4 regions of the Streptomyces flavofungini genome follow, and region 1 is predicted to be linked to each of the others. Evidence: riboswitches for the same ligand, from Rfam matches in the RefSeq annotation. Region 1 holds a riboswitch; each other region holds the start of a gene.
The links. A riboswitch is a leader RNA that binds a small molecule or an ion and turns the genes downstream of it on or off. The one in region 1 is predicted to bind cobalamin.

Region 1 (7,488 bases):
GCCGAGCAGCCGGTCGGCGGACAGCCGCACGCCGTCGAGGATCACCTGCCGGGTGGGCTGGGCGTTCCAGCCCATCTTCTGTTCGTTCGGGCCGAAGGACAGGCCTTCGTCGTCCCGCTCGACGACGAACGCGGAGACGCCCCCGGGGCCGCTGTCGCCCGTGCGGGCCATCACGATGTACACCTGCGAGGCGCCGGCTCCGGAGATGAACTGCTTGACGCCGGTCAGGACGTAGGTGTCGCCGTCGCGTTCGGCGCGGGTGCTGAGCGCGGCGGCGTCGGAGCCCGCGCCGGGCTCGGTCAGGCAGTAGCTGCCGAGCCAGTCCATCGACGTCAACGCCCCGAGCCAGCGGGCGCGCTGGGACTCGTCGCCGTACCGGTCGATCATCCAGGCGACCATGTTGTGGATGGAGAGGTAGCCCGCGACGGACGGGCAGCCGGAGGCGAGGGCCTCGAAGACGAGGACGCCGTCGGCGCGGGTGAGCCCGGAGCCGCCCGCGTCCTCGGCGACGTACATCCCGCCGAGGCCGAGGTCGGCGGCCTTGCGCAGCACCTCCACGGGGAAGTGCTTCTCCTGGTCCCAGGCCAGGGCGTGCGGGGCGAGGTGCTCCTGGGCGAAGTCGAGGGTGGTCTCGACGATGGCGAGCTGGTCCTCGGTGAGCAGTGCGCTGGTCATGGCGGTCATCCCATCGTCGGGATGGTGAAGCTCGCGCCTTCCTTGGCCCCGGAGGGCCAGCGCGAGGTGACGGTCTTGGTGCGGGTGTAGAAGCGGATGGAGTCCGGTCCGTGCTGGTTGAGGTCGCCGAAGCCGGAGCGCTTCCAGCCGCCGAAGGTGTGGTACGCGACGGGGACCGGGATGGGCACGTTGACGCCGACCATGCCGGTGTCGACGCGGCGGGTGAAGTCGCGGGCGGTGTCGCCGTCGCGGGTGAAGAGCGCGACGCCGTTGCCGTAGGGGTGCTCGGTGGGCAGCCGCAGAGCTTCCTCGTAGTCGGCGGCGCGGACGACGGACAGGACCGGGCCGAAGATCTCCTCCTGGTAGATCCGCATGTCGGGGGTGACACGGTCGAAGAGCGAGGCACCCGCGAAGAAGCCGCCCTCGTGGCCGGGGAGGGTGAAGTCACGTCCGTCGACGACGAGTTCGGCGCCCTCCTCGACGCCGAGGTCGACGTAGGAGCGCACGCGGTCGAGGGCGTCGCGGCTGACGAGGGGGCCGAAGTCGGCCTCGGGGTCGTCGGAGCGGCCGATCCGCAGCGCGCCGATGCGGTCCTTGAGGCGGGCCACCAGGGCGTCGGCGGTGGCCTCGCCGACCGGAACGGCCACGGAGATCGCCATGCAGCGCTCGCCCGCCGAGCCGTAACCGGCGCCGATCAGCGCGTCCACGGCCTGGTCGAGGTCCGCGTCCGGCATCACGATCATGTGGTTCTTGGCGCCGCCGAAGCACTGGGCGCGCTTGCCGTGGGCGGCGGCGGTGGCGTAGATGTGCGCGGCGATGGGCGTGGAGCCGACGAAGCCGAGCGCCTCGACGCGCGGGTCCTCCAGGAGGGTGTCGACGGATTCCTTGCCGCCGTTGACGACGTTCAGGATGCCCGGCGGCAGGCCCGCCTCCAGGAAGAGCTCGGCGAGCCGCAGCGGCACGGACGGGTCGCGCTCGGAGGGCTTGAGGATGAAGGCGTTGCCGCAGGCGATGGCGGGCGCGGCCTTCCAGAGGGGGATCATCGCGGGGAAGTTGAACGGCGTGATGCCGGCGACGACGCCGATGGGGCGGCGCAGCGAGTGCACGTCGATGCCGGTGCCCGCGTTGTCGGTGAACTCGCCCTTGAGCAGGTGCGGGATGCCCGCCGCGAACTCCACCACCTCCAGGCCGCGCTGGAGGTCGCCGTGCGCGTCGGCCACGGTCTTGCCGTGCTCGGCCGACAACAGCCGGGCCAGCGACTCGCGTTCGCCCTCCACGATCCGCAGGAACCGCAGCAGGACGCGGGCGCGGCGCTGCGGGTTCCACTCGCCCCACTCGCGCTGGGCCTCGGCCGCGTCGGCGATGGCCGCCTCGGTCTCGGCGCGGTTCGCGAGCGGGACGCGGGCCTGTATCTCGCCGGTGTTCGGGTCGTACACGTCGGCGAGCGCGCCCGATGTTCCCGGGATGTGCTTGCCGCCGATGAAGTGGGTCAGTTCACGGACCATGGGGCCTGCTCTTTCGTCAGGTGGGATCCGGGGACGGGCGCGCCCGACCGGCCGTCGGCGCCATGCGCGGGCATGCCGGATCGACGGACGGAAGAAGGGGACGCGAACGGCCGAGGGGCCGTCAGACAGCGGGGGTTGTCGCTCGCATCGGATCACCGGGGTCGTGAGTGCGCACCGGGGCCATGCGTGTCTGCTCCATCCTCGTGGACAACACGGAACACCCCGCGGCCGGTATCCTGACTCCCGGATCGGCGCCCGTTCTCCCGCCTTCCCAACGGACTTCTCCGTCAGTGGCGTTGTTGCACGCGAGAACGCACTCCCCGGTCACAGTGGCGGGACCGCGCCGGATTCACACCGGCTTCCCTGCACCGCGGGCTTGTCCACGAACATATACTTGGACTTCCTAGTAAGTCCACAGCGGACGGGTTCCCACTCGCCGCGGGAACCCCCTGTCCAACTCCTACTGGAGTCCCAGGCCCCCAGTTCGGCGCGCACGACCCCGGCCACGGGGTCGGCGCCGTAGTGGACGCCCGCGAGGTCGGCGGCGCGGTCCAGGACGGGGCGGGTCTCGTCGATCTCGTAGAGGTTGTCGACGCCCTGGAGCGGGTGCGGATGTCGGCGGTGCGCAAGGGGTGCTCCGGGCGGGGCTCGAAGGGCTGCACGGACCGCGAGGCGTGGGGTGTGCGGTGCGGTGGCGCGTGGTGGCGTGAGGTGTGCGGCTGAGGATGGGGGCTGTGGGGGCTGCGGTCCACGGGGTGGCGGGCTGCGGGGACTCTGCTGCTACGCGGGCGGCGCCAGGATCTCCGCGCGCCCGGGGTGGCGCGGGCCCAGGAAGACAGCCGTGCTGTATCCGTTCGGTGCGGGGTGCGTGGCCTGTCGCCAGCCGAGCCGCTCGTAGAAGCGGACGGCGGCCTCCGCCCTGACGGATGTCAGCAGCCAGCAGCGCCCGCCGGGCGCGTCGCGCGTGACCTCTTCGAGGAGCGTACGGCCGAGGCCGCGGCCGTGCGCGCCGGGCGTGACGGCGAGTTCGTCGACCTCCAGGCCGCCGCACAGCCAGGCGGCGGTGCGCTCGGCGCCGAGGGCGGCGCGGACGTGGGGGTAGGAACGCGTGACCGGCAGCGGGGTCTCGGACGTCCAGGCGGTGGCGAAGCCCAGCACGCGGTCGCCCTCGAGGGCCACCGCGCCGACGAAGCCGGGGCGCTCGGTGTCGCCCGCGAGGCGGTCCAGGTAGACGTCGGCCTCCGCGGGGTCGGAGTGCCACGGGGGCTCGGCGAAGGCCTCGGCGTAGACCTGCCGGATGCCGTCGCGGTGGGCGAGCAGACCGGGTCCCGGCAGGCGAAGTATGAGTGCGTCGGTCATCGGGCGGCCCTCGCGCCCTCTCGCGCGGTCCCGCCCGAAGCCTCTTGCGCGGTCTCGCCCGAGGTCAGCACCCATGCCGACGTCGCTCGGCCTCCGTCTCGCACGTGTCCTCGACCCGCCTTCCGTCCGGCTTGCGCCCGCCGTTCGTTCGCACCTGTCGCCCGTGCGCGCATCGGCGCCTACTGCGGATCAATAGTAGTTGCAGACAATGTGCAATAAGGATCGGGCCCGCAGCCGCTCCCCCGTCGCCTCAGCCCCGGGCGTTCCGGTCCAGCGCCCCTTCCACCAGCTCGCGCGCGTACGCCGTCGACAGGCCGTCGGGCCGGAACAGGATGCGGTACATGACCGGCGCGACCACGTGGTCCATGACCGCCTCCCGCGCCGGGAGCCCGTCCTCGCCGCGTCGGCGGGCACGGTCGAGGACGAGGTCGACCTGGGCGGCGGCGTAGGCGGAGCACTGCCCGGCGTTGCCGCCGTCCGGGTCGCCGAGGAGCGCGTCGCGGATGTAGGCGCGGCCCGCGGTGGACGCCATCTCGTCGAGGAACTGCTCGGCCCAGGCCGTGAGGTCGGCCCGCAGGGTGCCGTGGTCCGCGGGCTCCGTGTCGGGCCGCAGCCGCTCGACGGCCACATCCGACAGGAGCTCCTGGAGGTCGCCCCAGCGGCGGTAGATCGTCGACGGGGTGACCCCGGCCCGCGCGGCGACCAGCGGGACGGTGAGCGCCGCGCGACCCCGCTCGGCCTCCAGCTCGCGGACGGCGGCGTGCACGGACGCCTGCACGCGGGCGCTGCGGCCGCCGGGGCGGGCCATGGGCTTGGGACTCATGGCGCCACCTTAACGCTAATTTCTAGCTTCTACGCTGGCGAGCGCGCGGGATCCCCCGGCATCGGCCCGGACCCTCCAGGGGTCGCCGCAGCCACCGGCCCCGCCCCGAGAGCACCCGCGTCCGGTGCGAGCCGCCCCGCGTCCGCCCGCGTGGCCTCGTACGCGCGCCCGACCCGCAGCACCGCCCCCTCCCCCAGCGGCCGGCCGATCAGCTGCATGCCGACGGGCAGGCCGCCCTCGCCCCGCCCGACGGGCACGGACAGCGCCGGTACGCCGGTGATGTTGGCGGGCGCCGACAGCCGGACGTAGCTGTCGGACACGCTCTCCACGCAACCGTCGGCCCACTGCACGGACTGCTGCCCGGCGGGCACGGCGGTCAGCGGCACGGAGGGCGCGACGACGACGTCGACCTCCGCGAGGAGCCGCGCCCAGGCCCGGCGCATCAGGGTGCGGGCGCGCTGGGCGCGCACATAGTCGCCGGCGAGCAGGAGTTCGCCCGCCTCAAGGAGGACGCGCACGTCGGGGGCGTACAGCTCGGGTGTCGCACGGAGCGTCCCCTCGTGGTAAGCGGTGGCCTCGGGGACCATCAGGCCCCACTGGACCGCCTGGACATAGCGGGTCATCGGAATGTCCACGTCGACGAGTTCGGCCCCGAGGTCGCGCAGCCGGTCGACGGCGTCGCGCACGGCGGACTCGACGTCGGGGGCGACGCGGTCGAAGTAGTAGGTGCGCGGGACGCCCACCCGCAGTCCGGTCAAGTCGGCCTCGCCGTACGGGGGATGCGACTCGCGGGGCGCCGGGAGGCCGGCCGGGTCGCGCGGGTCGCGGCCGGTCAGGGCGGCGAGGACGAGGGCCGCGTCGTCGACGGTGCGGGTGAGGGGGCCGACGTGGTCGAGGGACCACGACAGCGAGGTCACGCCGCTCCGGGGCACCAGGCCGTACGTCGGCTTGAGTCCCACGACGCCGTTGAGGGCGGCGGGGACCCGAATCGAGCCGCCGGTGTCGGTGCCGATGGCGAAGGTGGCCGCGCCGGACGCGACGGCGACGGCGGAGCCGCCGCTCGATCCGCCCGCGACGCGGCCCGCGTCCCAGGCGTTGCGGGTCTGCGGGGTCGTCAGGCCGTAGGCGAACTCATGGGTGTGGGTCTTGCCGAGCAGGACGGCGCCCGCGTCCGCCAGGCGGGCCGCGACGGCGCTGTCCTCGTCGGCGACATGACCGGCCCGTACGGCCGAACTCGCGCTCGTGGGCTGCCCCTTGACGTCGATGAGGTCCTTGAGGCCCAGCGGGATGCCGTGCAGCGGGCCCCGGTGGCGCCCCGCGGCGATCTCGGCGGCGGCCTCGGCGGCCACCCGTCGCGCCTCGGCGGCGCGAAGGCTCACGAAGGCGCGCAGTCGGCCCTCGACGGCGTGGGCGCGCTCCAGGACGGACTCGGTGAGCTCGACGGGGGACAGCTCCTTCGCGCGGATCGCCCTAGCCGCGTCGGCGAGGGTCAGCTCAAACGGTCGCATCGGACACCTCCAGGTCCAGCGGGCCCACCAGGTCCAGCGGTTCCACCGGCTCCACGGCGTAGGTGGCGGCGGGCGGCACGTCACCGAAGTCCAGTTCGCGCAGGGTGGCGACGACGGCCTGGATGTGGTTCGCGGTGGCGGTCACGGCGTCCAGGCGGTCGCTCGCCAGGGGGAGCCCGGCGCGGCGGGCCCACTGGGCGGCCTGGTGGGGAGTGAGGCCTTCGGGCCCGGGGGCCTCGGGCGTCGGAGCCTCGGACGTCGGGGCCTCGGGGGTTGTGGCCTCGGGGGGCATGGGTTCCTCCGGGTGTGGGACGGGCGCTTCCGGGCGCCACTAAAGCTAATGGCTTGCGTTAGTGGAACGTAGCGCCTAACGTCCCTTAACGCAAAGGGATTGCTTTTAGTGATTCACCGCCCGCCCGAAAGGCCCCCCGTGCCCTCGCTGCCTCCGTCACCCCCCGCCCGGAACCTCGACGCCACCCCCGGCCCTGGCGCCGCCCGGAACCCCGACGCCACCCCCAACCCCGGCGCCACCTGGAACCTCGGCGGCATCACCGCCCACCGCGTCGACGAGGTTGCACTGCCGCCCGAGACGGGGCCCTGGCTGCTGCCCGCCGCCACCCCGGACGTCGTCGCCGACGCCCCGTGGCTGCGCCCGGACTTCGCCGACGGCGCGGGCACGCTCCGCCTCAGCAGCCACAGCTTCGCGATCACCCTCGGCGGCCGTCGCGTGCTCGTCGACACGGGCATCGGCAACGGCAAGGAGCGCGCCAACCCGGCCTGGCACGACCTCGACACCGACTACCTGGAACGTCTGGCCCGCGCCGGTTTCGCGCCCGACTCCGTCGACCTGGTCGTCCTCACCCATCTGCACGCCGACCACGTCGGCTGGAACACCCGCCTCGAGGGCGGCAGTTGGGTCCCCACCTTCCCCAACGCCCGCTACCTCACGGCCCGTGCGGAGTGGGACCACTGGACGGCGGCGGACCTGGAGCCGCCCCGGCGCCAGATGTTCCGGGACTCCGTCCACCCGATCCGGGACGCGGGCCTGCTCGACCTGATCGACACCTCGGCGGGACCGACCGAGCCCGTACCGGGCCTGCGCCTCCTCCCCACCCCCGGCCACACCCCCGGCCAAGTGGCCGTGGAACTCCACGGCGACCACCTGACCGCCCTGATCACCGGCGACGCCGTCCACCACCCCGTCCAGCTGGCCAGGCCCGACATCGGCTCCTGTGTGGACATCGACCCCGCCCTCGCCGAGCACACGCGGCGCGCGCTGCTCGCCTCCGTCGCGGACACCGACACCCTGCTGCTCGGCAGCCACTTCGCCGCGCCGACCGCGGGCCGGGTCGCCACCCAGGAGGGCACACCCGTTCCGAACTCGGCGTTCCGCTTCAACTCCGCATTGGCCCAGACCTATTGACGAAAGGTCTATACCTACTTACCGTCTGCCGCATCACGTCCCATCCGCAGCAAGGCCTCCCCGAGGGAGCACGCCATGATCGGTCGGTCGGTACGTCTGTTGGGAGCGGCCATCGCGCTGGCCTTCGCGGCGCAGCTGCCGGCCGCGGCGGTGCCGGATGCGCCCAGTGCGCCCCGCACGCCCAGTACGTCGAAG
Region 2 (7,488 bases), 8.6 Mb from region 1:
TCCGAACTCGGCGCGACCTGGAGCCGATGGGGCGAGCCCCTGCTGCCCATCGGAGTCGTCTACGACCCGTTCGTCGAGCGGGCCCTCGAACCGTGGTCGTACGGGATCTACGCGGGCGGGCAGTCCCTCCTCGTGGGCACGCCCTCGGGCGTCTCCCTCGCGTCCGAGGGCGGAGCCCACCAGTCGCTCAAGACCCCGTCGATAGGCCTGCAGCAACCGGGGTGCGTGACGTACGAGCCCGCCTTCGCGATCGACACCGAATGGACGCTGCTCGCCGCCCTCTCCCGGCTGGGCCGCGCCGACGGCAGCTCCTCCTACCTGCGCCTGTCGACCCGCCCCGTGGACCAGTCCCTCGCCGCCGTCCCGGCCGATGGGGCCGCCCGGGCGCAGCGCCGCCGGCAGGCCGTGGCGGGCGCCTACGCGCTGAGGCGGCGCTCCGGTGCGCGGGTGACCGTCGCGGCCATGGGGGCCGTGGTCCCGGAGGCGCTGGCCGCGGCCGACCGCCTGGAGACGGAGGGCCTGCCCGTCGACGTCATCTGCGTGACCAGCCCCGACCTGCTGTACCGCGCCCTGCGCGCTCGGCAGGGCCACGAGCACGCCGAATCCTGGATCCTGGACCAGGTGTTCCCCGCGGACCGCGCCACGCCCCTGGTGACGGTTCTCGACGGTCACCCGCACACGCTGTCGTTCCTGGCCACGGTCAACAAGGTCGCGACGAGTGCCCTCGGCGTCACGCGGTTCGGCCAGTCCGGCTCACTCACCGACGTCTACCGCCACCACGGGATCGACGCCGACAGCATCGTGTCCGCCGCCCTCGACCTCACCACCTGAACCGGTCCGTCGCCCCGGGGCGCGCTGGTCAGTCCGCTCCTCGGTCCACCGGCTTCCCGGCGGCTCCCCCGGGGTCGCTATGGTGCCGGTCGGCCAGGGCGCTGATCCCCGCCGCGGCGGCGGTGGCCAGGTCGCTGACCATCGCGTCGTCGACGGGCAGGTTCAGGACGTACAGGGCGGACGCCAGGGAGCCGAGCAGCAGCAGGTGGGCCATCGCGGGGTCGACGGGCCCGGCCAGCTCGCCGCGGGCCACGGCCTGGTCGACGATGTCGGCGAAGGCGGCCTGTTCGGCGGCCAGGAAGGTGTCCTGGAACCGGGTGTCCAGTTCGGGGTTGACGGCGATCTCGCTGATCAGGGCCGGTGCCAGCTGTCGGGCCGCCGGGGTGGCCATGCGGACGTGGAACGCGCGGACCAACGCCAGCAGGTCCCCGTGCAAGGAGCCGGTGCGCACCGGTGGAGGCAGCTGCTGCTCGTGCACGGTGGCGACGAACGCCATCTCGGCCTTGGAGGCGTACCGGCGGTAGATCGCCGCCTTGCCCACCCCGGCGCGCGCCGCGACCTGGTCGACGGTCAGGGCCAGGTAGCCGACTTCGTCGATCAACTCACGCGTGGTCTGCAGGATCTTGTGATCCACGCGACTGTCCCGGGGGCGTCCACCCCGTTGCTTTCCCGCTGTCATGGCCCGATTATACGGAACGAGAGTATCGAAACGGCAGTATCGGAACTGTGGTTGCACCGACCCGCGCCACGCAGCGGCAACCGCGGTGGAGCCGCACCACGCGGCTTCGCGACGAGACGGGAGAACTCGGATGATCAAGTGGGCAGGCTGGATCATCACGTTCTGCGGAACGGCACACACGCTCGGCGCCCTGACGGTCGAGAAGGCCGCACGCCACGCCGGGACCTGGTTCAGCGGCGGACTGTGGGACGAGGACCTGGCCGACATGAGCCCGGCGGGCAGCGCGTACTGGCTGAGCCTGGACAGCTTCGGCATACCGCTCCTCCTCATCGGAGTGACGGTGCTGTGGCTGGACCGGCGCGGCATCACCCCGCCGACGTTCCTCGCCTGGACGCTGGGGGCCTGGACTCTCGTCGACGCCGTGATCCTCCCGTTCACGCCCTGGCCGCTCTTCGTGCTCGCCTGCGCCCTGCTGCTGATCGGGGCCCGCCGCGCCCGCCGCGACGACCCCACGCCCCGGACCGGGCTCCACGAGACGTACGGAACTCCCCAGCAGTGAGCGGGACGTCACTCGGCCTGCGCGTGCCCGGGCCGGGCGGGGGAGGGGCGGCCGCGTCCGGGGCGACCCGATCCGGCGACGACGCGTGCCTGGCGCGCACGTTGCCGCAGCTCCGTGGTGAGGGCAAGGCCGGCGTACGGAGGGTCGGCGGCCCGCGGGCTCTCCCGGGGGTCGGCCGGGGCGGCGCGGTCGAGAGCCTCGGCCAGGTCGTCCAGGAACACGCCCATGTCGAGGAGCGTGTCACGCAGCATCCGCATCCTCGTGGTCTGGCTGCCGAGTTGTCTGCGGGTGGCGAGCAGGCTCTCGAGTTCCTTCTCGGACACGGCGATCATGGGTTGGCCGTCCACGACGACCCGCCGCGGTGTGCTGCGCACCGATCCCCCCTTCATGCCTTGGTCGTGTCAGTGCTGTCCGACGGGCCGGGGCGCTCCTCGCGCCCCGGCCCTCCAGGTGTTCGGCTCAGGACTTGGGCAGTTCGCCCCGGACCGTGCGGGCCGCCGCGACCAGGTTCTCCAGGGAGGCGCGGGTCTCGGGCCAGCCGCGGGTCTTCAGGCCGCAGTCGGGGTTGACCCAGAGGCGTTCGGCGGGGATGGCCTCAAGTCCCTTGCGCAGCAGGGCCGCGGCCTCGTCCGTGCTCGGCACGCGCGGGGAGTGGATGTCGTAGACGCCGGGGCCCGCCTCCCGCGGGTAGCCGTGCTCGGCGAGTTCGCGGGCGACCTGCATGTGGGAGCGGGCGGCCTCCAGGCTGATGACGTCGGCGTCGAGGTCGTCGATGGCCTGGACGATGTCGCCGAACTCCGCGTAGCACATGTGCGTGTGGATCTGGGTGTCCGGCCGTACGCCGCTGGTGGTGAGCCGGAAGGACTCCGTCGCCCACGCCAGATAGGCCGGTCGGTCGGCGGCGCGCAGCGGCAGGGTCTCGCGCAGCGCGGGCTCGTCGACCTGGATCACCGAAGTCCCGGCGGCCTCCAGGTCGTTGACCTCGTCGCGCAGGGCGAGGGCCACCTGGCGGGCGGTGTCGCGAAGCGGCTGGTCGTCGCGGACGAAGGACCAGGCGAGCATCGTGACGGGGCCCGTGAGCATGCCCTTGACCGGGCGCTCGGTCAGGGAGTTGGCGTACGAGGTCCAGCGCACCGTCATCGGCTCGGGCCGGGAGATGTCGCCGGCCAGGACCGGCGGGCGCACATAGCGGGTGCCGTAGGACTGGACCCAGCCGTGCTGGGTGGCGAGGTAGCCGGTGAGCTGCTCGGCGAAGTACTGCACCATGTCGTTGCGTTCGGGCTCGCCGTGCACCAGGACGTCGATGCCGGTCTTCTCCTGGAAGGAGATGACCTCGCGGATCTCGTTCTCGATGCGCTGCTCGTACCCGGCGGTGTCGATGCGCCCGGCGCGCAGGTCGGCGCGGGCGGTGCGCAGCTCGGCTGTCTGCGGGAACGACCCGATGGTGGTCGTGGGAAGCAGGGGAAGGCCGAGGTGGGCGCGCTGGGCGGTCGCCCGGGTCGCGTACGGCGCGGAGCGGCGGCCGTCGGTGTCGGTGACGGCCGCGGCCCTGGCTCGGACGCCCGGGTCGTGGGTGATCGCGGAACCGGCGCGGGAGGCCAGGTCGGCGCGGTTGGCAGCGAGTTCGGCGGCGATGGTGTCGGTGCCCTGGGCGATGCCCTTGGCCAGGGTGACGATCTCCGTCGTCTTCTGCTGGGCGAACGCGAGCCAGCGCAGGATCTGTGGGTCGATGTCCCGCTCGGCCGCGGCGTCGATCGGCACGTGCAGCAGCGAGCAGGAGGCGGCGACGTCGACCCGGTCGGCGAGGCCCAGCAGGGTGCCGAGCGTGGCGAGGGACTTCTCCAGGTCGTTGATCCAGATGTTGCGGCCGTTGACGACACCGGCGACGAGACGCTTGCCGGGCAGTCCGCCCACCGCGGCGAGCGCGTCGAGGTTGGCGGCGGCCGCGTCGGTGAAGTCCAGGGCGAGGCCGTCGACCGGGGCCTTGGCCAGGACCGGCAGGGCGTCGCCGAGCCGGTCGAAGTAGGAGGCGACGAGGAGCTTCGGCCGGTCGGGGAGGGCCCCGAGGTCGCGGTAGGCGCGCGCGGCGGCGTTGAGGTCGGCCGGGGTGCGGTCCTGGACCAGGGCGGGCTCGTCGAGCTGCACCCACGCGGCGCCGGCCGCGCGCAGGTCGGCGAGGACCTCGGCGTACACGGGAAGCAGCCGGTCCAGGAGCGTCAGCGGCTCGAAGTCCGCGGCGACGCCCGGGGCGGGCTTGGCGAGCAGCAGGTAGGTGACCGGGCCGACGAGGACGGGCCGGGCGGCGAGCCCGAGGGCAAGGGCCTCCTTCAGCTCGGCGACCTGCTTGGTGGAGTCGGCCGTGAACACCGTGTCCGGACCCAACTCGGGCACGAGGTAGTGGTAGTTGGTGTCGAACCACTTGGTCATTTCCAGCGGCGCCACGTCCTGGGTGCCGCGGGCCATCGCGAAGTAGCCGTCGAGGGCGTCGGTGTCGACGGCGGAGCGGTGCCGCGGGGGGACGGCGCCGACCATGACACTGGTGTCCAGGACGTGGTCGTAGTACGAGAAGTCGCCGGTCGGCACCTCGTGGACACCGGCCGCCGCCAGGCGCTGCCAGGTGGAGCGGCGCAGTTCTTGCGCGGTCTGCCGGAGGGCGTCGGCGGTGACGCGGCCCTTCCAGTAGCCCTCGATGGCCTTCTTCAGTTCGCGGTTCTGGCCCTGGCGGGGGTAGCCGTACACGGTGGCCCGTGCTGCCGCGGCTGCGGACTTGGTGGTCACGGAGATCTCCTTCGCGAGATGAATCCCTGAGATCCCGGCGACGGGACGAGAGCGCGAAGGCAACGACGAACCGGACGGCCACGACCACGCGCGGCAAAGGCACGGTCGCTGGTCGCTCTGTCCGGTATGTACGCCGACCCGCCCTCGAGGTCACCGAGATATCCGCACCCGAATGGTTCGCGTGCGGACAGCGGGCAGGTCTTCGGACTCGCGGGCACGTCTCGTCGTACGAGACACCTAGTGGCCGTCGCTTCCCGGAGCCGTACGTCGGATCCAGTGCGTATGACGGCGGTCGTTCCCGCTCACCGCTGCGGGGCAGTCCCGGATTCCCACCGGGTTCCCTCTTACGACGCGCCTGCCTGGCGGGCAGGGCGAACCAGCTGCACGCGCCAGGTTAGAGGGTGTACGCCCTTCTGGGCAGCGGTGTTCACATTCCGGAACGTGAGATGAGACACGGGTGGGAGCCGTTTGGCTGTGCGCGCGAGGGGGGCGGGGGACAACCGACCGGTTGTTCCCCGCCCCCCTCGCACCTGCGGCCGGGCTCTCGGCCCGGCCGCGCGCCCTAGTGGAACTGCTCTTCCTCGGTGGAGCCGGACAGCGCGGTGGTGGAGGACGCCGGGTTGACGGCCGTGGACACGAGGTCGAAGTAGCCGGTGCCGACCTCGCGCTGGTGCTTGACGGCGGTGAAGCCGTGCTCCTGCGCGGCGAACTCCTTCTCCTGCAGGTCCACGTACGCGGTCATGCCGTGCTCGGCGTAGCCGCGGGCGAGGTCGAACATGCCGTGGTTGAGGGAGTGGAATCCGGCCAGGGTGATGAACTGGAACTTGTAGCCCATGGCGCCCAGTTCGCGCTGGAACTTGGCGATCTGGTCGTCGTCGAGCGCGGCCTTCCAGTTGAAGGACGGCGAGCAGTTGTAGGCCAGCATCTGGTCGGGGTGCTCGGCGTGGATGGCCTCGGCGAACTCGCGGGCCTGGGCGAGGTCGGGGGTGCCGGTCTCGACCCAGATGAGGTCGGCGTACGGGGCGTAGGCGAGGCCGCGGGCGATCACGGGGGCCATGCCGTTCTGGACGCGGTAGAAGCCCTCGGCCGTGCGCTCACCGGTGACGAACTCGGCGTCGCGCTCGTCGACGTCGCTGGTGAGGAGGTTGGCGGCGAGCGCGTCGGTGCGGGCGACGATCAGGGTCGGCACATCGGCGATGTCGGCCGCGAGGCGGGCCGCGTTGAGGGTGCGCACGTGCTGCGCGGTGGGGACGAGGACCTTGCCGCCGAGGTGCCCGCACTTCTTCTCCGAGGCGAGCTGGTCCTCGTAGTGGATGCCGGCCGCGCCCGCCGCGATCATCGCCTTGGTCAGCTCGAAGGCGTTCAACGGGCCGCCGAACCCGGCCTCGGCATCGGCCACGATCGGGGCCAGCCAGTCCACGGCGGAGTCGCCCTCGCTGGTGGCGATCTGGTCGGCGCGCAGCAGCGCGTTGTTGATCCGGCGGACCACCTGCGGCACGGAGTTGGCCGGGTAGAGCGACTGGTCGGGGTAGGTGTGCCCGGCCTGGTTGGCGTCGGCGGCCACCTGCCAGCCGGACAGGTAGATCGCCTGCAGCCCCGCCTTGACCTGCTGCACGGCCTGGCCGCCGGTCAGCGCGCCGAGGGCGTGGACGTAGTCGAGTTCGTGCAGTTGGCGCCACAGCCGTTCGGCGCCGCGCCGGGCCAGGGTGTGCTCCTCACGGACGCTGCCGGAGAGCCGCACGACGTCCGCGGCGCTGTAGGTGCGCTCGATCCCCTGCCACCGCGGGTCGGTCGCCCACCGCCGCGCCAGTTCCTCGGCCGTCGCCGTCGTCGTCCCTGCCTGTGCCATGACCGTCTCCCGGAGATTCGTGAACTGTGCGAACATCTGGCACTGAGTGCCTGGATAATCTGGGGTGCGGCCCACCGGGTCCGTGTGTGGACAGGTGAGCAATGCTGCCGAGTCGGGCGGAAGGGCCGGGATCTCCGACGTCAGGGCATGAGTTCGCGCCCCGGTTCCGCTCCGCCCGACGGAGTCCGGCGGGCCGCGGTTCGACTGTGACATCGGCACTCAGTGCCAGCAAGCGAGGAGAGATGCCAACTTCTGCGAATCTTCCGCGGTGGTTTTGCCAACTCTGTTAAGGCCAGCGGGCGGGGCTGCGTGACTACGATCGCGGGCATGCCCGACGGCAGGGGGCCCACGAACGGCCGAAGGGACGGCCGTGGGGGACCGGTTCGGTGGTCGTGGATGCCCGAGGGGGCGGGAGTCACGGATGCCCGTGGGGACGGGAGTCAGGGATGTGTGAGTCGGACGGGAGCCACGAGTGAGCAAGACGTACGCGGGAGCGCGGCTGCGGCGGCTGCGCGAGGAGCGCCGGATGAGCCAGGCCGACCTGGCCAGGACCCTCGCCATCTCGCCGAGCTATCTGAACCAGATGGAGCACGACTCCCGCCCGCTCACCGTGCCCGTACTGCTGCGCCTGACCGAGGCGTTCGGCGTCGACCCGGGCTTCTTCTCCGAGCGCGACACCAGCAGGCTGGTCGCCGACCTGCGGGACGCCCTCACCGGTGAGGTCTCCACGGGCCAGGTGTCCGCGACCGACCTCTGCGACCTCGCCTCCCGCATGCCCGCCGTGGCCACGCT
Region 3 (7,488 bases), 5.5 Mb from region 1:
CTGAAGACGAACAAGTTCAAGAAGATCCCCGGCATGAGCGACCCGGACCTCCTGGAGACCTCCAACACGGTGGAGCTGCCGCCCGCGCAGGACCAGCGGTACATGGTGGTCGGCGGCGGTGGCGTCGGCGAGTCCAAGGAGGCCTCGTCGAAGACCCGGATCGTGGACCTGCGGGAGGACGCCCCGCGCTTCCGGGACGGCCCGGAGCTGGAGAAGGGCACCCGCTACCCGCAGGCGTCCGTGCTCCCCGACGACTCCGTCCTCGTCTCCGGCGGCTCCGAGGACTACCGCGGCCGCAGTGCCTCCAACATCAAGCAGGCCCGGATCTACGACCCGAGGTCCAACACCTTCGACAAGGTCGCCGACCCGCTCGTGGGCCGCAACTACCACTCGGGCTCGATCCTGCTGCCCGACGGCCGCGTGATGTTCTTCGGCTCGGACTCCCTGTACTCCGACAAGGGCAACACGAAGCCGGGCGTCTTCGAGCAGCGCGTGGAGATCTACACGCCGCCGTACCTGTACCACGGGTCCCGGCCCGCCCTGGGCGCGGGCCCGAAGAAGATCGCGCGCGGCGGGTCCGGGACGTTCCCGACGTCCGACGCCTCGTCGATCAAGAAGGCCCGGCTGATCCGGCCCAGCGCCACGACCCATGTGACGGACATCGACCAGACGTCCATCGCCCTCGACATGAAGAAGACCGCGAAGGGGATCACGGTCACCGTCCCGAAGAACCGCAGCCTGGTCGAGTCCGGCTGGTACATGCTCTTCGTGACGAACGAGGAGGGCACGCCCAGCAAGGCCCAGTGGGTACACGTCCCGTGAGGCGAGCCCCGTAAGCGCGGGTAACTGCGCGCTCAGCGCGAGAAAAGCCGCAGTCGCGTCTGCCAGGTCACTCGGCAGACGCGACTGCGGCTTTCGCTGTGGCTGGTCGCGCAGTTCCCCGCGCCCTTACGGGGCGCCCTGCTCACTGGCCTTCGCCAGCGCGAGCGCGTACTCGGGGAACCACTGGCCGGCCTGCGGGCCACCGCGACACGTCCCGTCGGACTCACCGGGCCGCTTGACCCACACATACGCGTCGACGAGGTCATCGCCGGTGTCGACGGTGGGAGCCTCGCCCAGGGCCCGCCCGGGCGGGTTGCACCAAGGGTCCTTGCCCTTGCCCGTATAGGGCCCGCGCCCATTGCGGCTCGTGTCGATGATGAACGGCTTGCCGCCGACCTTGGAGGACAGCGTCTTGCCGTAGGCCTTGCTGGCCTCCGTGGTCTGGAAGTTGGAGACGTTCACGGAGAACCCGTCGGCCAGCTCGACGCCGGAGCGCTTCAAGGGCTCGTACAGCGAGTCGGGCTGAGACCACCCCGCGTTGCCCGCGTCGAGGTAGACCTTCGTGTTCTTCAGGGACTTGAGCTTGGCGACGGCGCCCTTGAGGAGGTCGTAGCGCTCCTCGTGGAACTGCTCGGGCGTGCACCTGTCGACCATGTGCAGGACCGCGTCCGGCTCCAGGACGACCGTGGCGTGCCGCTCGCCGATGCCCTTGGCCACGGCGTCGATCCAGGCGCGGTAGGCGTTGCCGTCGGCGGCGCCGCCCTTGGAGAACTGGCCGCAGTCGCGGTGCGGGATGTTGTAGAGGACGAGGAGGGCGTCCCGGTCGGCCTTCTCGGCGGCCTCCGTGTACCCGCGGACCTCCTCCTCGGGCTTCTCCGGGCCGATCCACTCGCCGACGGGCTGCTCGGCGATCTTGCGGATCTGCTCGGCCTCGTCCTTCTTGCCGTCCTTCTCGTACGCGGCGACCTGCTTGGCGGCGTTCCCCTCGGGGTTGACCCAGAACGGGTCCTTGCCCTTGGGCTGTTGGCTGACGCCGTTGCCGGAGCCCTCCTCCTCCTTGCCGTCACCGTCCGACGAACACCCGGAAAGCAGCAGCGCGGCCCCCGCGAGCGCCACCGTCACGGACACCCCCCTGGCCGCGTAGCCCCGCGCGCGACCTGTGTTTTTGCGGTACATCCACTCCCCCTCGGGTGCACTGTCCGGTGCTCAATCCTGACATAACCGGGTGCGGCCCACGAGGCCCGGCAGGCCCGGCGACACACCTGTTGGTGACCTGTTACAGCCCGCCGAAGCTGGGTAGGCGAGGGGCCGTGGGGGGCGGGCCCGAAGGAGACTCATGCTGGACCGCACCCCAGCGCGCAGGCTGGCACAGATCCTCATCGAAGCCGCCGACACCGCCGCCGACGACTTCGACGTGGAGCGCCACCTGCGCCGCGTCAGCCAGCACTGCGCCGAACTCCTCGGAGCCCTGGCCGTGGGCGTGGTGTACGCCGACGGCGGCGGCGCCGTCGGCCTCGCCGTCAGCGACAAGGGCGGTGAGCTGGCCAGGGACCTCCTCGAAGCCCAGGCGGCAGAGGGCCCCTGCCTGGAGTCGTACGGCACCGGCACCCCCGTGCCGCCCGTCCTGCTCGCCTCCGCCGACGCGCTCGCCCGCTGGCCGGACTTCACGAAGCGGGCCCGCGCGCGGGGCGTGGAGGCCACGTTCGCGGTGCCGCTGCGGGCCCGCGAGCGGGTGCTCGGCGCGCTCAACGTCTTCGCCGCCCGGTCGCCGAACGGGAACCGGCCCGACGGCCGTCCGCAAGAGGGCGAAGAGGACAGCGCGTTGGTGCTCGCGCAGGCGCTCGCCGACGCCGCCGGGGTCGGGTTGCGCAACCACCGCGCGTACGCCACGTACCGCGACCTCTCCCAGCAGCTACAGGTCGCCCTGACCAGCAGGATCCGCATCGAGCAGGCCAAGGGGATCCTGGCCGAGCGCTGGCGGACCGGTCTGGACGTGGCCTTCGAGGCGCTGCGGCGGCACGCGCGCCGGGAGCGCCTGGTGCTGGACGTCGTCGCGGGAATGGTGATCGAAGGCGCCCTGGACGACGCGACGTTGCGCGGAGAGGGCTCGTAAGCCGCCAGAACTCGCCGAGCACTTGGCGCCAAAAGCCCTCTAGGCCGGGGCCGCCTTCCGCTCTAGAGTCAGTCCTAACGGCCCAAGCCCCCGGTCGGAGTTGCCTTTTCGCACCGCCTGGACCCATCAGAACCGTTGGGACCAACCAAGGCCTCCCGTGCCGACGCCGGGTTCCTCCCGCAGCTCGAGCGCGCGCGGTCGAGGACCAGCCCGGTCGACGACTCCGGGGGGAGCGGGTCGTTGGCCGGGCCGGGTTGTGCCCGCGCCCACCGCGCGCCGGGGTGCGCGCCGTGCGCACAAGCCCCCATGTCAGGGGCGCGCGGGCTGGTTGACAGTGTCCATGACCACCTGGGACTCTCCGGGCGACAAGTCCATACATCGAGGCGACGGTTGCCAGGAACCCGGTGCGACTCCGGGACGGTCCCGCCACTGTTACCCCGCGCGAGTCACCGCTCACCCGCGCGCGGAAGTCAGGAACTGACCCGTCGTCCTCCTGTCATGGGGCGTGGAAACCCCATAAGGAGAGCACCTATGTCCACTGCTACGCCTGCCCACGGCCCGGCACACACCGACACCGCGGCGATACAGTCCGCGACGATCGAGACCCGTGACTGGCTCATCGCGGCGGCCGCCGCGATCGTCGCGCTGATCGCTCTCTACGCCGTCTTCATGGACAACGGCTCGCTGATCTCGGCGACCGGCGACTACCTGCACGAGTTCGCTCACGACGGCCGGCACCTCTTCGGTGCTCCCTGCCACTGATCGGGGCCGCGCGCACCATGCCGACGTCCCCGAAGTCCCCGAACTCTCCCACCGCTCCCCGCACTTCCCCCGACCCCACCGGCGAACCCCCCAAGTCGCCCGAAACCACTGATACATCCGCGTCCCGCGAGTCCGGGCGCTCCCCCGTGCTGCCGCTGCTCGGTCGCGGGATGGTCGCCGGAGCGCTCGGCGGCCTGGTCGCCGGGCTGTTCTCGCTGCTGCTCGCCGAACCCCTGATGGACAAGGCGATCCGCGCCGAGGAGGCCCGCTCGCACGAGCACGAGCCCGCGGGTGGCGCCGTCCAGCACCACGAGGAGCTGTTCTCGCGCTCCACCCAGCACGCGGGCCTGGTGATCGCCCTGGTCGTGGCGGGCATCGCGATCGGCGTGCTGTTCGCCGTCGCGTACGCGCTCGTGCACCGGCGTGATCCGCGCGGCAACCCGTGGCCGCGCGCCCTCGCGTTCTGCGCGGCCGCGTTCTGCGCCGTCTCGCTGTTCCCCGCGCTGCGCTATCCGGCGGCCCCGCCCGGGGTCGGGGACGCGGGCACCGTGGGCGACCGGCAGGAGATGTGGCTCGGCGCGGTCGCCCTCGGCGTGCTCGGCATGTTCCTGGTGTGGCAGGTGTACGTGCGCCTCGCCACGCGCCCCGTACCGGTGCGGCAGTGCGCGGCTGCCGTGACGGCGGTGGCGGTCCTCGCGCTCCTGTGGGCGCTGCCCGACAACCCCGACCCGGTCCCGGTCAGCGCGACCCTGCTGTGGGACTTCAGGATGCTGTCCCTGGCGTCGCACGTGCTGATGTGGGCGGTGTTCGCGGTCGTGTTCGGCGGCCTCGGGCTGCGCGCCCTGCGGACGAAGGAGCCGGTCACGGCCGATGCGTCGGGCTACGGCTCGGCGGCGCCGGCGAGTTAGGGCTGGGGCCGCGCGGCTCCCGCGGGTCAGCGGCCACGGCCGCGCGGCTCCGGCGGGCCGGCGGCTATGCCCCCTTGGCCCCGGTGAGGTAGGCGGACACGACCACGTTGGCCGAGTAGGTGCGGCTCGCGCGGTCGAAGGTGCCGCCGCAGGTGATCAGGCGCAGTTCGGCCCGACCCTCCTCACGGGGGCCGTAGGCCGTGCGCGCGCTGAAGTCGTCGCGGCCGAGGACCTGCACGTCGTCCACCGTGAACTCGGCGACCGAACCGTCGTCCCTGGTCACGCGCACCTTCTCGCCGGGGCGCAAGGCGCTGAGGTGGTAGAACACGGCGGGCTTGGACTCAGTGTCGACGTGCCCGACGAACAGGGAGGTGCCGCGCGCGCCGGGCCGCACCCCGCCCCCGTACCAGCCCACGACACCCGGCTGCGCGAACGGCGGCGGATCGATGGCGCCCTCCGCGTCCAGACCGCGCGCGACGACGGGGGCGCGGACGCCGAGGCCCGGTACGTCGACGCGCTGCGGGCGGGCCGCGGCGAGCGGCTCGTGCGCGGGCGGCAGGTCGACCCCGGCGGGGCGGCCGACGGCGGCGACGTCGCCCGTCGTCGGGTCGGAGAGGCCGCCGCGCACATCGGTGATCTCGTTGCCCCACAGCCACAGGCCGACGAGCAGGAACGCCCAGGCCACGCCCATGACGAGACGGCTCGTCCCGGGCGGGTGCGGGCCTGCGTCCGGATCCGGGCCCGTCACGGCGTCACTCCGGGCGGCGGCGACGGACGCTGCGCAGCGCCACGGCGATCGCCGCCACACCCGCGAGGACCAGGCCGACGACCGCGTGCCGGGTGCCGGGTCCCGCCTCGTCGGCCTCGGCGGCGGCCGAGGTCAGGGGGGCGGCGCCGCCGCCGCCGGCGCGGACCGGGGCGGTCGGGGCCTGCCCCGTACCCGCCCCCGCGCCCTTGACCTGGACCGTGCCGACGCCCTGGTGCGGGTGTCCGTCACAGGTGACGGTGATCTCGTACGTACCGGAGACGCCCTGGCGGATGCGGGTCGTCCCGGACAGTGTGTTCCCCTTGCCGTCCCGGCCGGTCAGCTGGGCGTCCCGGGTGAACGCCCCGGAGCCCGCCGCGCCCGTGGTGCCGTCGCACCCCTTCACCCGCACGTCCACCCGGGCGCCCAGGGCGGCGATCGCCGGGGTGACCTGGGCTTTCACCTCGTCCTGGTCATGGGCGGTCGCTGGCGGGGGCGCCCCTACGGCGATGAGGACGGCGGCGCCGACGCCACGCACGGCGAGCGAACATATACCCATCGTGAACCTCCTGTACCAGCAGGTTCCCGCCCTCCGGGGGCCCGCGCATCCCCGACACGCCCGTCCGGGCAGGGGGCGGCGCGGGGGCGAGGTGGTGCGCCCCGTCAGGGGCGCGGGGAACTGCGCGCTCAGCGCGGGAGAAGCCGCAGACGCGTCTGCTCAGTGCTCGGCAGCCGCGTCTGCGGCTCTGACGTGGCTGGTCGCGCAGTTCCCCGCGCCCCTGACGGGGCGCTTTGCCCGGTCCGCGCCGAAAGGAGCCCCCCTGACGGGGCTCGGTCAGACGCGGTCGACGAGGTCGGCGATGGAGTCGACCACGTTCGACGGGCGGAACGGGTGCCGGTCGATGTCGGCGCGGGTCGTGAGCCCGGTGAGGACCAGGAAGGTCTCCATTCCGGCTTCCAGTCCGGCGAGGACATCCGTGTCCATGCGGTCCCCGATCATCGCGCTCGTCTCCGAATGCGCCCCGATCGCGTTCAGGCCCGTCCGCATCATCAGCGGATTCGGCTTGCCCGCGAAGTACGGCTGCTTGCCGGTCGCCTTGGTGATGAGGGCGGCGACGGCACCGGTGGCGGGCAGCGGCCCCTCCGTGGAGGGACCGGTCTCGTCCGGGTTGGTGCAGATGAAGCGGGCGCCGCCGTTGATGAGCCGGACGGCCTTGGTCATGGCCTCGAAGCTGTAGGTGCGGGTCTCGCCGAGGACGACGTAGTCGGGGGCGTGGTCGGTGAGGACGTACCCGATGTCGTGCAGGGCGGTGGTGAGTCCGGCCTCGCCGATGACGTACGCGGTGCCGCCGGGCCGCTGGTCGTCGAGGAACTTGGCGGTGGCGAGCGCGGAGGTCCAGATGTTGCCCACGGGGACGTCGAGGCCCATGCGGTTGAGGCGGGCCTGGAGGTCGCGGGCGGTGTAGATGGAGTTGTTGGTGAGGACCAGGAACGGCTTGCCCGAGTCGCGCAGCTTCTTGATGAACGCGTCGGCGCCGGGGATCGGGACGCCTTCGTGGATGAGCACGCCGTCCATGTCGGTGAGCCACGATTCGATGGGCTTGCGCTCTGCCATGGGGTGCACTCCTGCGGTCTGCGCGAACTGATGCTGCTGGGGGCGCCGGGACGACAGTGTGCCGACGCCCCCAGCCTAATCACGATGCGCTGATCTTCACCCCGTCGATCACCCAGAACCAGTTGTTGCCTCCGGTGCAGCGGAAGCGGACCTGCGCGCTCCGCGCGCCCGCCGGTACCTGGAGCCGGAGCGACTCGACGACGGAGGGGGTGTCGGCGGCGTACGTCTTCACGACGACCGGCGGCCCGCCGTCGTAGGACGACGAGCACCTGCCCCTGCTGCGGCGCCTCGTGGCGGTGGAGCGTCGTATACGTGAGAGTGGCGGCGGCTCGCGCGGTGGTGCCGGTGAGGAACGCGGACCAGCCGGAGCCCGGCGGAGACGAGGGGCGAGCGGCGGGACGGACCGTGGGACACGGTTCCTCCGGGGAAGTGGGTGGCGTGCGGGCGGGGGTGGGCATGCCAGCGCCCCCGGCCGTGCAGGGGCGTTGGTCCGGACTCGTTGCCGTCGAGAAGCGACAGCGCG
Region 4 (7,488 bases), 6.8 Mb from region 1:
CGGCGTCGACCAGATCGTGCTCACGCGTGTCGACATTTTTCGCCGCCACAGCGATCCGCCGGAACGCCGTCTCCATGTCCCCCCGGGCGGCCCGCCCGTCGAGCCCCCGCCCGTAGGCGTAGCCGCCCCACACCGCGTACACCTCGGCCAGATCGGCGTCGGAGCGCCAGTTGCGGGCGTCGATGAGCGGCAGCAGCCCCGCCCCGTACGCGCCGGGCTTGGAGCCGAAGATGCGGGCGGTGGCGCGCCGCCTGTCGCCGTGCTCGGCGGCGTCCTCGTCGACGTGGGCGCGTACGTAGTTCTGGTCCGGAGCCTCGTCCAGCTCGGCGACCGCCCGCACGGCGTCGTCGATCAGTCCCACGACGTGCGGGAACGCGTCGCGGAAGAAGCCGGAGATGCGGACGGTCACGTCGATGCGGGGCCGCCCCAGCTCGGCGACGGGCACGATCTCGAAGCCCGTGACGCGGCGCGACGCGTCGTCCCACACGGGCCGGCAGCCGAGCAGCGCGAGGATCTCGGCGATGTCGTCGCCCTGGGTGCGCATGGCGGAGGTGCCCCACACGGTCAGGCCCACGGACTTCGGGTACGCGCCGGTGTCGGCCAGATAGCGCGCGATGAGCGAGTCGGCGAGGGACTGTCCGACCTCCCAGCTCAGCCTGGACGGGATGGCCTTGGGGTCGACGGAGTAGAAGTTGCGGCCGGTCGGCAGGACGTTGACGAGGCCGCGCGTGGGGGAGCCCGAAGGGCCCGCGGGGACGTAGCCGCCGTTGAGGGCGCGCAGGATGTGCCCGATCTCGTCGGTGGTGCGGGCGAGCCGGGGCACGACCTCCTCGCAGGCGAAGCCGAGGACGGCGACGGCGGGCGGCAGCTCGACGCCGATGACGTCGCGGACCAGTCCGCGCACGGCGGCGAGGTCCCAGCCGCGCTCCTCCATGCCTTCGGCGAGGCGGCGGCACAGCTGTTCGAGGAGGTCGATGGCGTCGGCGGCGGTCCGGGCGGGCCCGTCCACCAGAGCCGTGAGACCGTCGGCGACCTTCACCGCCGCGCCCGGCTCGCCGAGGAGTTCCTTCTCGTCCAGGCCGAAGTGCTCCGCGAGACAGGCCCGAAGCCCCGGCAGCGCGTTGGCGGCACCGCCCCACACCTGCGAGGCGCGAAGCACCGCGAGGACGAGGTTGACGCGCGCCTCGCCGACGGGCCCGCCGCCGAGGATGTGCAGGCCGTCGCGGATCTGCACGTCCTTGATCTCGCACAGATAGCCGTCGATGTGCATGACGAACTCGTCGAAGTCGTCGTCGTCCGGCTGGTCGTCGACGTGCAGGTCGTGGTGCAGCTCCGCGGCCTTCACCAGCGTCCAGATCTGCGCCCGCACGGCCGGTGCCTTGACCGGGTCGAGGTCGCTCACCAGGGCGTACTCGTCGAGGAGTTGCTCCAGCTTGGCCAGGTCCCCGTAGGTGTCGGCGCGCGCCATCGGAGGCACCAGGTGGTCCACGACGGTGGCGTGCCCGCGCCGCTTGGCCTGGGTGCCCTCGCCGGGGTCGTTGACGATGAAGGGGTAGACGAGCGGCAGGTCGCCGAGCACGGCGTCCGGCGCGCAGCCACCGCTGAGCCCGAGGCCCTTGCCGGGCAGCCACTCCATGGTGCCGTGCTTGCCCATGTGCACGATGGCGTCGGCGCCGAAAGTGCGGTCGAGCCAGCGGTACGCGGCCATGTAGTGGTGGGACGGCGGCATGTCCGGGTCGTGGTAGATCGCGATGGGGTTCTCGCCGAAGCCGCGCGGCGGCTGGATCATCACGACGACGTTCCCGAACCGGAGCGAGGCGAGCACGATGTCGCCGCCGTCGACGTAGAGGCTGCCCGGCGGCTCGCCCCAGGCCTCCAGCATGCCGTCGCGCAGCTCGGGGTCGAGGGCGCTGAACCACGCCTGGTAGTCGGCGAGCGGTACGCGCGCGGGGGCGGCGGCGAGCTGCTCCTCGGTGAGCCATTCGACGTCGTGGCCACCGGCGTTGATGAGGGTGTGGATCAGCTCGTCGCCGTTGTCGGGGTGGCCCTCGACGACGTAGCCCGCGTCCCGCAGGGCGTCGAGGACGCGCACGGCGGAGGCGGGGGTGTCGAGGCCGACGGCGTTGCCGACCCGGCTGTGCTTGGTCGGGTACGCGGTGAAGACCAGGCCGAGCCGCTTCTCGGCGTTGGGCTTGTGCCGCAGCGCGCCGTGGCGGACGGCGATTCCGGCGACGCGCGCGGCCCGCTCGGGGTCGGCGACGTACACGGGGACGTCGTCGGGGCCCTGCTCCTTGAAGCTGAACGGCACGGTGATGACGCGGCCGTCGAACTCGGGGATCGCCACCTGCATGGCGGCGTCCATGGGGGAGAGGGCGGCGTCGGAGTCCTGCCAGGCGGCGCGCGACGAGGTGAGGCACAGGCCTTGGAGGACGGGGATGTCGAGGTCGGCCAGGGCGCCGATGTCCCAGGCCTCCTCGTCGCCTCCCGCGCTGGCGTCGGAGGCGTGGGTGCCGCCCGCGGCGAGGACGGTGGCGACGAGGACGTCGGCCCGCCCGAGGATCTCGTACAGCCCGGAGTCGGCGCCGCGCAGCGAACCGCAGTACACAGCGAGGGCGTTGGCGCCCTTGGCCTCGATGGCGTCGCACAGCGTGTCCACGAACGCGGTGTTCCCCGACAGCTGGTGCGCGCGGTAGAAGAGCACGCCGACGGTCGGGCGCCCCTCCACGTGCGCGCGCTCCCCGTGCACCCCGTACTCGGGCATCTTCACCGGCTCGGCGAAGCCGTGGCCGGTCAGGAGCACGGTGTCGGACAGGAACCGCTCCAGCTCCACGAAGTTGGCGGGCCCGCCCTCGACGAGATAGCGCAGCGCCTCGGCGACGACGCCGGCGGGCACCGACGACTCGGCCATCAGCTCGGCGTCGGGCACGGACTCGCCGCCGAGCAGCACGGTCGGGATCCCGGCCGCCTTCAGCGCGGCGAGCCCGTCCTCCCAGGCGCGCTTGCCACCGAGGAGGCGTACGACGGCGATGTCCGCGCCGTCGAGGAGCGCGGGCAGTTCCTCGCGCACGTCGACGCGGGTCGGGTTGGCGATGCGGTAGGGCGCGTCGGAGGCGCGGGCGGCGAGCAGGTCCGTGTCGGCGGTGGACAGGAGAAGGACGGTCATGAGGGTGCCCCCGGTGCGATGAAGGGGAGACCGGACGGAGCGCCGGTCTCGATCAGGCGCAGCAGCGCGTCGGTGTCCGCGTGTTCTTCGATGAGGTCGCCGAGGAGGTCGAGCTGTTCCTCGCGCAGGGCGGCGAAGCCGGTGTCGGGCGCGGGCACGAAGCGGCGGCCCGCGGCGCGCGCGACCTCGGTGAGGAAGCGGCGCCGGAACGCGTCGCTCTCCAGCGACCCGTGCCAGTGGGTGCCCCACACGGCCCCCACCCGGCACCCGTCCAGGAAGGGGTCCCCGCCCAGGACTTCGGCGACGCCGTGATGGATCTCGTACCCCTCGACGTGCTCGCCGAGGGCCTCGCCGACGGGCCGGGCCAGGGTCTTCTCGCGCCGGAAGGTGACGCGCACGGGCAGCAGCCCGAGCCCGTCCACGGTCCCGGCCCGCGACTCGACGTCGTCCTGGATCCGCTCGCCGAGCACCTGGAAGCCGCCGCAGATCCCGAGGACGGGCCGCCCCTCGGCGGCCCGCCGCGCGAGCGCGTCCGCGAGCCCGCGCTCGCGCAGCCACTGAAGGGCGCGCACGGTCCCGCGCGTGCCCGGTACGACGACGAGGTCCGCGTCGACGAGCTCCTCGGCCCGGTCCACGAACCGCACCACGACGCCGGGTTCGGCGGCGAGCGCGTCCACGTCGGTGAAGTTGGACATCAGCGGCACCGCGCACACGGCGACGCGCAGCACGTCCTCGCCGACGGGCGCCGCCACGACGGACTCCCGGACGGCCCCGCGCAGCGAGACCCTCAGCCCGTCCTCCTCGTCGATGCCGAGCCCGTGCCGGAACGGCAGTACGCCGAGGGTCGGCCGCCCGGTGAGGTCGCGCAGCATGTCGAGCCCGGGTTCGAGCAGCGACACGTCTCCGCGGAACTTGTTGACGAGGAAGCCCGCGACGAGCTCCTGGTCGGCCGGGCTCAGCAGCGCCACGGTCCCGAAGAACGAGGCGAACACACCCCCGCGGTCGATGTCCCCGACCACCACGACCGGGAAGCGGGCGGCCCGCGCGATCCCCATGTTCACGATGTCGGTGCGCCGGAGGTTGATCTCGGCGGGACTCCCCGCCCCTTCGCAGATCACGGCGTCATACGTGCCCCGAAGCTGCGCCAGGCATCCCACGACGGTGTCGAGCAGTGCCTCCTGCCGGCCCCCGTGATAGCCCCGGGCACTCATCTCGCCCACCGGCTTCCCCATGAGCACGACCTGACTCGACCGGTCGCTCCCCGGCTTCAGCAGCACGGGGTTCATCAGCGCGCTGGGCTCCACCCGCGCGGCCTGCGCCTGCATGGCCTGCGCCCGCCCGATCTCGGCCCCTTCCCGGGTGACGAACGAGTTCAGGGACATGTTCTGCGCCTTGAAAGGCGCGACGGAGACGCCCTTGCGGGCGAGCCACCGGCAGATCCCGGCGGTGACGACACTCTTCCCGGCATCGGAGGTGGTCCCGGCGACAAGCAGCCCACCGCTCATGTCCCACCGCCGATCCGCTGCGACTTCCCCTGCGCTGCCGGGCACCGCTTGGTCGCACGCGCACCCCGGGCAAGGTCGACGGCGACCGCCACACCCAGGGCGAGCCACCCGACCCGCCGGGACAACTTCACAGCCCGCTCGATGTCCCCCACGGCGACGGAGCGCCCCCCGCCGTTGAGAACAGGTCGGTGCTCCACGCGCCCCGCGTAGGCCAGCGTGCCCCCGAGCCGCACCCCCAACGCCCCCGCGAACGAGGCCTCGACGACCCCGGCGTTGGGGCTCGGATGCTTCGAGGCATCGGCATGCCACGCCCGCACCGCCCCCCGAGGAGACCCCCCGGCGACCACGGCGAGCGCAGCGGTGAGCCGAGCCCCCGGCCACCCGGCGACATCGTCGAGCCGGGCGGAGGCCCACCCGTACCGGAGATACCGCGAAGACCGGTGCCCGACCATCGCGTCGAGCGTGTTCACGGCCCGGAACCCCACAAGCCCCGGCACGCCCCCGACGGCCCCCCACACCAACGCCCCCACGACGGCGTCGGAGGTGTTCTCGGCGACGGACTCCACGACGGCACGGGCGATCCCGTCGGCGTCCAGCGCCTCGGGGTCACGCCCGCACAGATGAGGCAGCCGCTCCCGGGCGACCTCCACGTCCCCCGCGGCGAGGGCGCCCCCGATGGCGCGGGCCTCCCGCCCCAGCGAGGTCCCGCCGACGACGGCCCAGGTCGCGGCGGCGGTCAGCCCGACGGAAGCGGCACGCGACCGGCGTGCGGCGAAGGAGGCGAGCGCACCGGCGCCGACGGCACCCCCGGCGCACACCAGGGTGTGCAGCGCGCCCCACCCGCGGTGGTCGCGCCACAGGACCCGCTCGACGGCCCCCGCCGCACGCCCGAACGCGGCGACCGGATGGCCCCGGCGAGGATCGCCGAGCAGCAGGTCACCGAGGAGTCCGGCGGCGGCGCCGTACGCGTAGTCGCGATCGGCACACATGGGAGTCAGCCCGCCGATACGCGGTGCGGGGCTCTCGGCCGCGACGGGGCCCCGGGCGGGGCAGGGGACGGCAACGGGCGGCCGCGCATGGCGATATGTCCTCACTCAGGGTTTCCGCGCCCTGGTTCGACGAGACCGGCGGCGAGAGTTCCTGGCTCCCGGGGATCGTCGGATCACCCGGTGACAGTGGCGGGACCGCGCCGGATTCGCACCGGCTTCCTCTCCTGCCGCCGTAAATGGCTCCGGCAGTCCACCATGGCCCGCGACGCCCGTCAACTCGCTGTTGACCTGCGACGGGAGTGTGTGCGGAGGCCCACATGGACCTGCGGCCAGGGCCGGTTTACGGCTAGGCGGACGCAACCACTCTCCGTAAGCTTGAACATGACAGCAGGAGAGCGACGCGGAACGCGAACCCGGCAGGGCGCGGTCGACTGCCGCCGGGCCCCGGCACCGTCCGACTCTCGTGACGGCAGCAGGCAAGGGGGCGGTGTGGCCGACGAGTACTTACCGGCAGTGCAGTGGTTCAAGAGCAGTTACACCGTGACGGGCGGCGAATGCGTGGAAGTGGCGCACCCGGCCGGTGCGGTGTGGGTCCGTGACTCGAATCACCGCGACGAAGGGCACATGAACGTGACGCCGACGGCGTGGCGCGCGTTTGTCAGGGGGGTGGCCTCGGGGAGAGTCGGGGGGAAGTGAGCTGTCCCAGCGTGCGCACGAAAGGCTGGAGACCATGGGGGTTGAGAGCAGGCAACTGCCGCTGAGCCGGCATGCCGCAGGGCCCGCCCGGCGCTTCGTCTTCGTGCTGTACTGCGCGCTCAGTGGCGCTGTCGCGGTGGCCGCGGGCGCTCTCGCCTCCCTCCTCGTGGAAGGGCTCCACGTCCGGCTCGCGGTCTGGCTGGCGACGGCCGCGGTCGTGGCGGCGGGGGCGGGGGCCGTGTGGGAGTTCACGCCGCTCATCCCGCGCCGGCGCGTGGAGCGGGACCGTCCGCGGACGCTCCGTCAGCCGGAGGGCCGGCGCCGGTCGTAGCAGCCGACTCCTGCCGGCGACCGCGGCGCAGGGTCCGAACGAGCCATCCCACCGCGGCTGTCAGCAGTCCGCAGCCGCCCGCCAGCGCGACGACGAAGTGCCAGGGGTCGATGTCGTGGCGTACGACGACGCCCTGGGCGAGGATCCCGGCCGGCACCAGCGCCACGACGACCACAGCGAGGCACACCGACACGCAACCGGCCTTCGCCAGGAAACTCAGTGTCTGCTGCTCCTGTGTGTGCAGGCTCCGCTGGTGCTCGCTGTGGAGGAGACGGTCCAGTTCGCGGGCGAACGCCGGATCCTTCATCCCCTCTCTGAAGAGGTCGTGGAGCTGGGAGGAGGGGGCGGTGGGTTCGGCGGGGACGGGCTCGCCGCCGTCCAGGGGATCGGCGGCCGGGCCCCCGTCGGGGCCCGTGGCGCCGACGGGGGGAGCGGGGTCGGCGGGGTTCCTGGTGTCTGAGGCCGTCAGGCAGCGCGACAGCCACCGTAATAACGTGACGACCAGCATCGTGCCAGCCCTCCCCTCGTCCCGGAGCGGACGGCTCCGGAATCAGCCTGCGAAGCCTTCCTTGACCTGGTTGATCAGGTCGATCGCGCGGTCGTCGCTGTAGGCGATCTGCCGCAGTTGCTCGAAGCAGTCCTGGAAGTTGGCGACCATCTCGTAGTCGTCCCGGGTGGCGACGACGGACTGGGCGCTCTCCAGGTAGATCAGGTCGTCGTCGTCCTTGAAGCCGAGGAGCACGAACGCGTTCTGCGTGCTCAGCAGCGCCCCCGCCGTGTAGGGCAGGACCTGGAGGGTGGTGC

Region 2: another riboswitch for cobalamin. It lies ahead of metE (5-methyltetrahydropteroyltriglutamate--homocysteine S-methyltransferase); the one in region 1 lies ahead of QUY26_RS01955 (CoA-acylating methylmalonate-semialdehyde dehydrogenase).
Region 3: another riboswitch for cobalamin. It lies ahead of QUY26_RS25100 (CbtB domain-containing protein); the one in region 1 lies ahead of QUY26_RS01955 (CoA-acylating methylmalonate-semialdehyde dehydrogenase).
Region 4: another riboswitch for cobalamin. It lies ahead of QUY26_RS31130 (cobalamin biosynthesis protein); the one in region 1 lies ahead of QUY26_RS01955 (CoA-acylating methylmalonate-semialdehyde dehydrogenase).

The regions. Positions count from the first base shown of each region.
Region 1 covers NZ_CP128846.1:442,694-450,181, forward strand. Annotated here, with positions in the region: gene QUY26_RS01950 (acyl-CoA dehydrogenase family protein) at 1-675, opposite strand, end outside; gene QUY26_RS01955 (CoA-acylating methylmalonate-semialdehyde dehydrogenase) at 681-2,180, opposite strand; cobalamin riboswitch at 2,390-2,568, opposite strand; gene QUY26_RS01960 (hypothetical protein) at 2,703-2,903, shown strand; gene QUY26_RS01965 (GNAT family N-acetyltransferase) at 2,961-3,539, opposite strand; gene QUY26_RS01970 (TetR/AcrR family transcriptional regulator) at 3,790-4,362, opposite strand; gene QUY26_RS01975 (amidase) at 4,392-5,870, opposite strand; gene QUY26_RS01980 (hypothetical protein) at 5,857-6,162, opposite strand; gene QUY26_RS01985 (MBL fold metallo-hydrolase) at 6,418-7,293, shown strand; gene QUY26_RS01990 (chitinase) at 7,369-7,488, shown strand, end outside.
Region 2 covers NZ_CP128846.1:9,002,157-9,009,644, forward strand. Annotated here, with positions in the region: gene QUY26_RS39010 (transketolase-like TK C-terminal-containing protein) at 1-831, shown strand, start outside; gene QUY26_RS39015 (TetR/AcrR family transcriptional regulator) at 860-1,465, opposite strand; gene QUY26_RS39020 (DUF6463 family protein) at 1,641-2,069, shown strand; gene QUY26_RS39025 (hypothetical protein) at 2,078-2,443, opposite strand; gene metE (5-methyltetrahydropteroyltriglutamate--homocysteine S-methyltransferase) at 2,529-4,847, opposite strand; cobalamin riboswitch at 5,024-5,243, opposite strand; gene aceA (isocitrate lyase) at 5,410-6,696, opposite strand; gene QUY26_RS39040 (short-chain fatty acyl-CoA regulator family protein) at 7,169-7,488, shown strand, end outside.
Region 3 covers NZ_CP128846.1:5,908,552-5,916,039, reverse strand. Annotated here, with positions in the region: gene QUY26_RS25115 (kelch motif-containing protein) at 1-822, shown strand, start outside; gene QUY26_RS25110 (glycoside hydrolase family 6 protein) at 949-1,998, opposite strand; gene QUY26_RS25105 (GAF and ANTAR domain-containing protein) at 2,159-2,935, shown strand; cobalamin riboswitch at 3,286-3,435, shown strand; gene QUY26_RS25100 (CbtB domain-containing protein) at 3,467-3,697, shown strand; gene QUY26_RS25095 (CbtA family protein) at 3,715-4,605, shown strand; gene QUY26_RS25090 (class F sortase) at 4,670-5,296, opposite strand; gene QUY26_RS25085 (hypothetical protein) at 5,358-5,909, opposite strand; gene QUY26_RS25080 (HAD-IIA family hydrolase) at 6,186-6,965, opposite strand; gene QUY26_RS25075 (hypothetical protein) at 7,045-7,197, opposite strand.
Region 4 covers NZ_CP128846.1:7,265,835-7,273,322, forward strand. Annotated here, with positions in the region: gene cobN (cobaltochelatase subunit CobN) at 1-3,163, opposite strand, end outside; gene QUY26_RS31125 (cobyric acid synthase) at 3,160-4,668, opposite strand; gene QUY26_RS31130 (cobalamin biosynthesis protein) at 4,665-5,657, opposite strand; cobalamin riboswitch at 5,781-5,930, opposite strand; gene QUY26_RS31135 (DUF397 domain-containing protein) at 6,147-6,353, shown strand; gene QUY26_RS31140 (hypothetical protein) at 6,611-7,192, opposite strand; gene QUY26_RS31145 (helix-turn-helix domain-containing protein) at 7,235-7,488, opposite strand, start outside.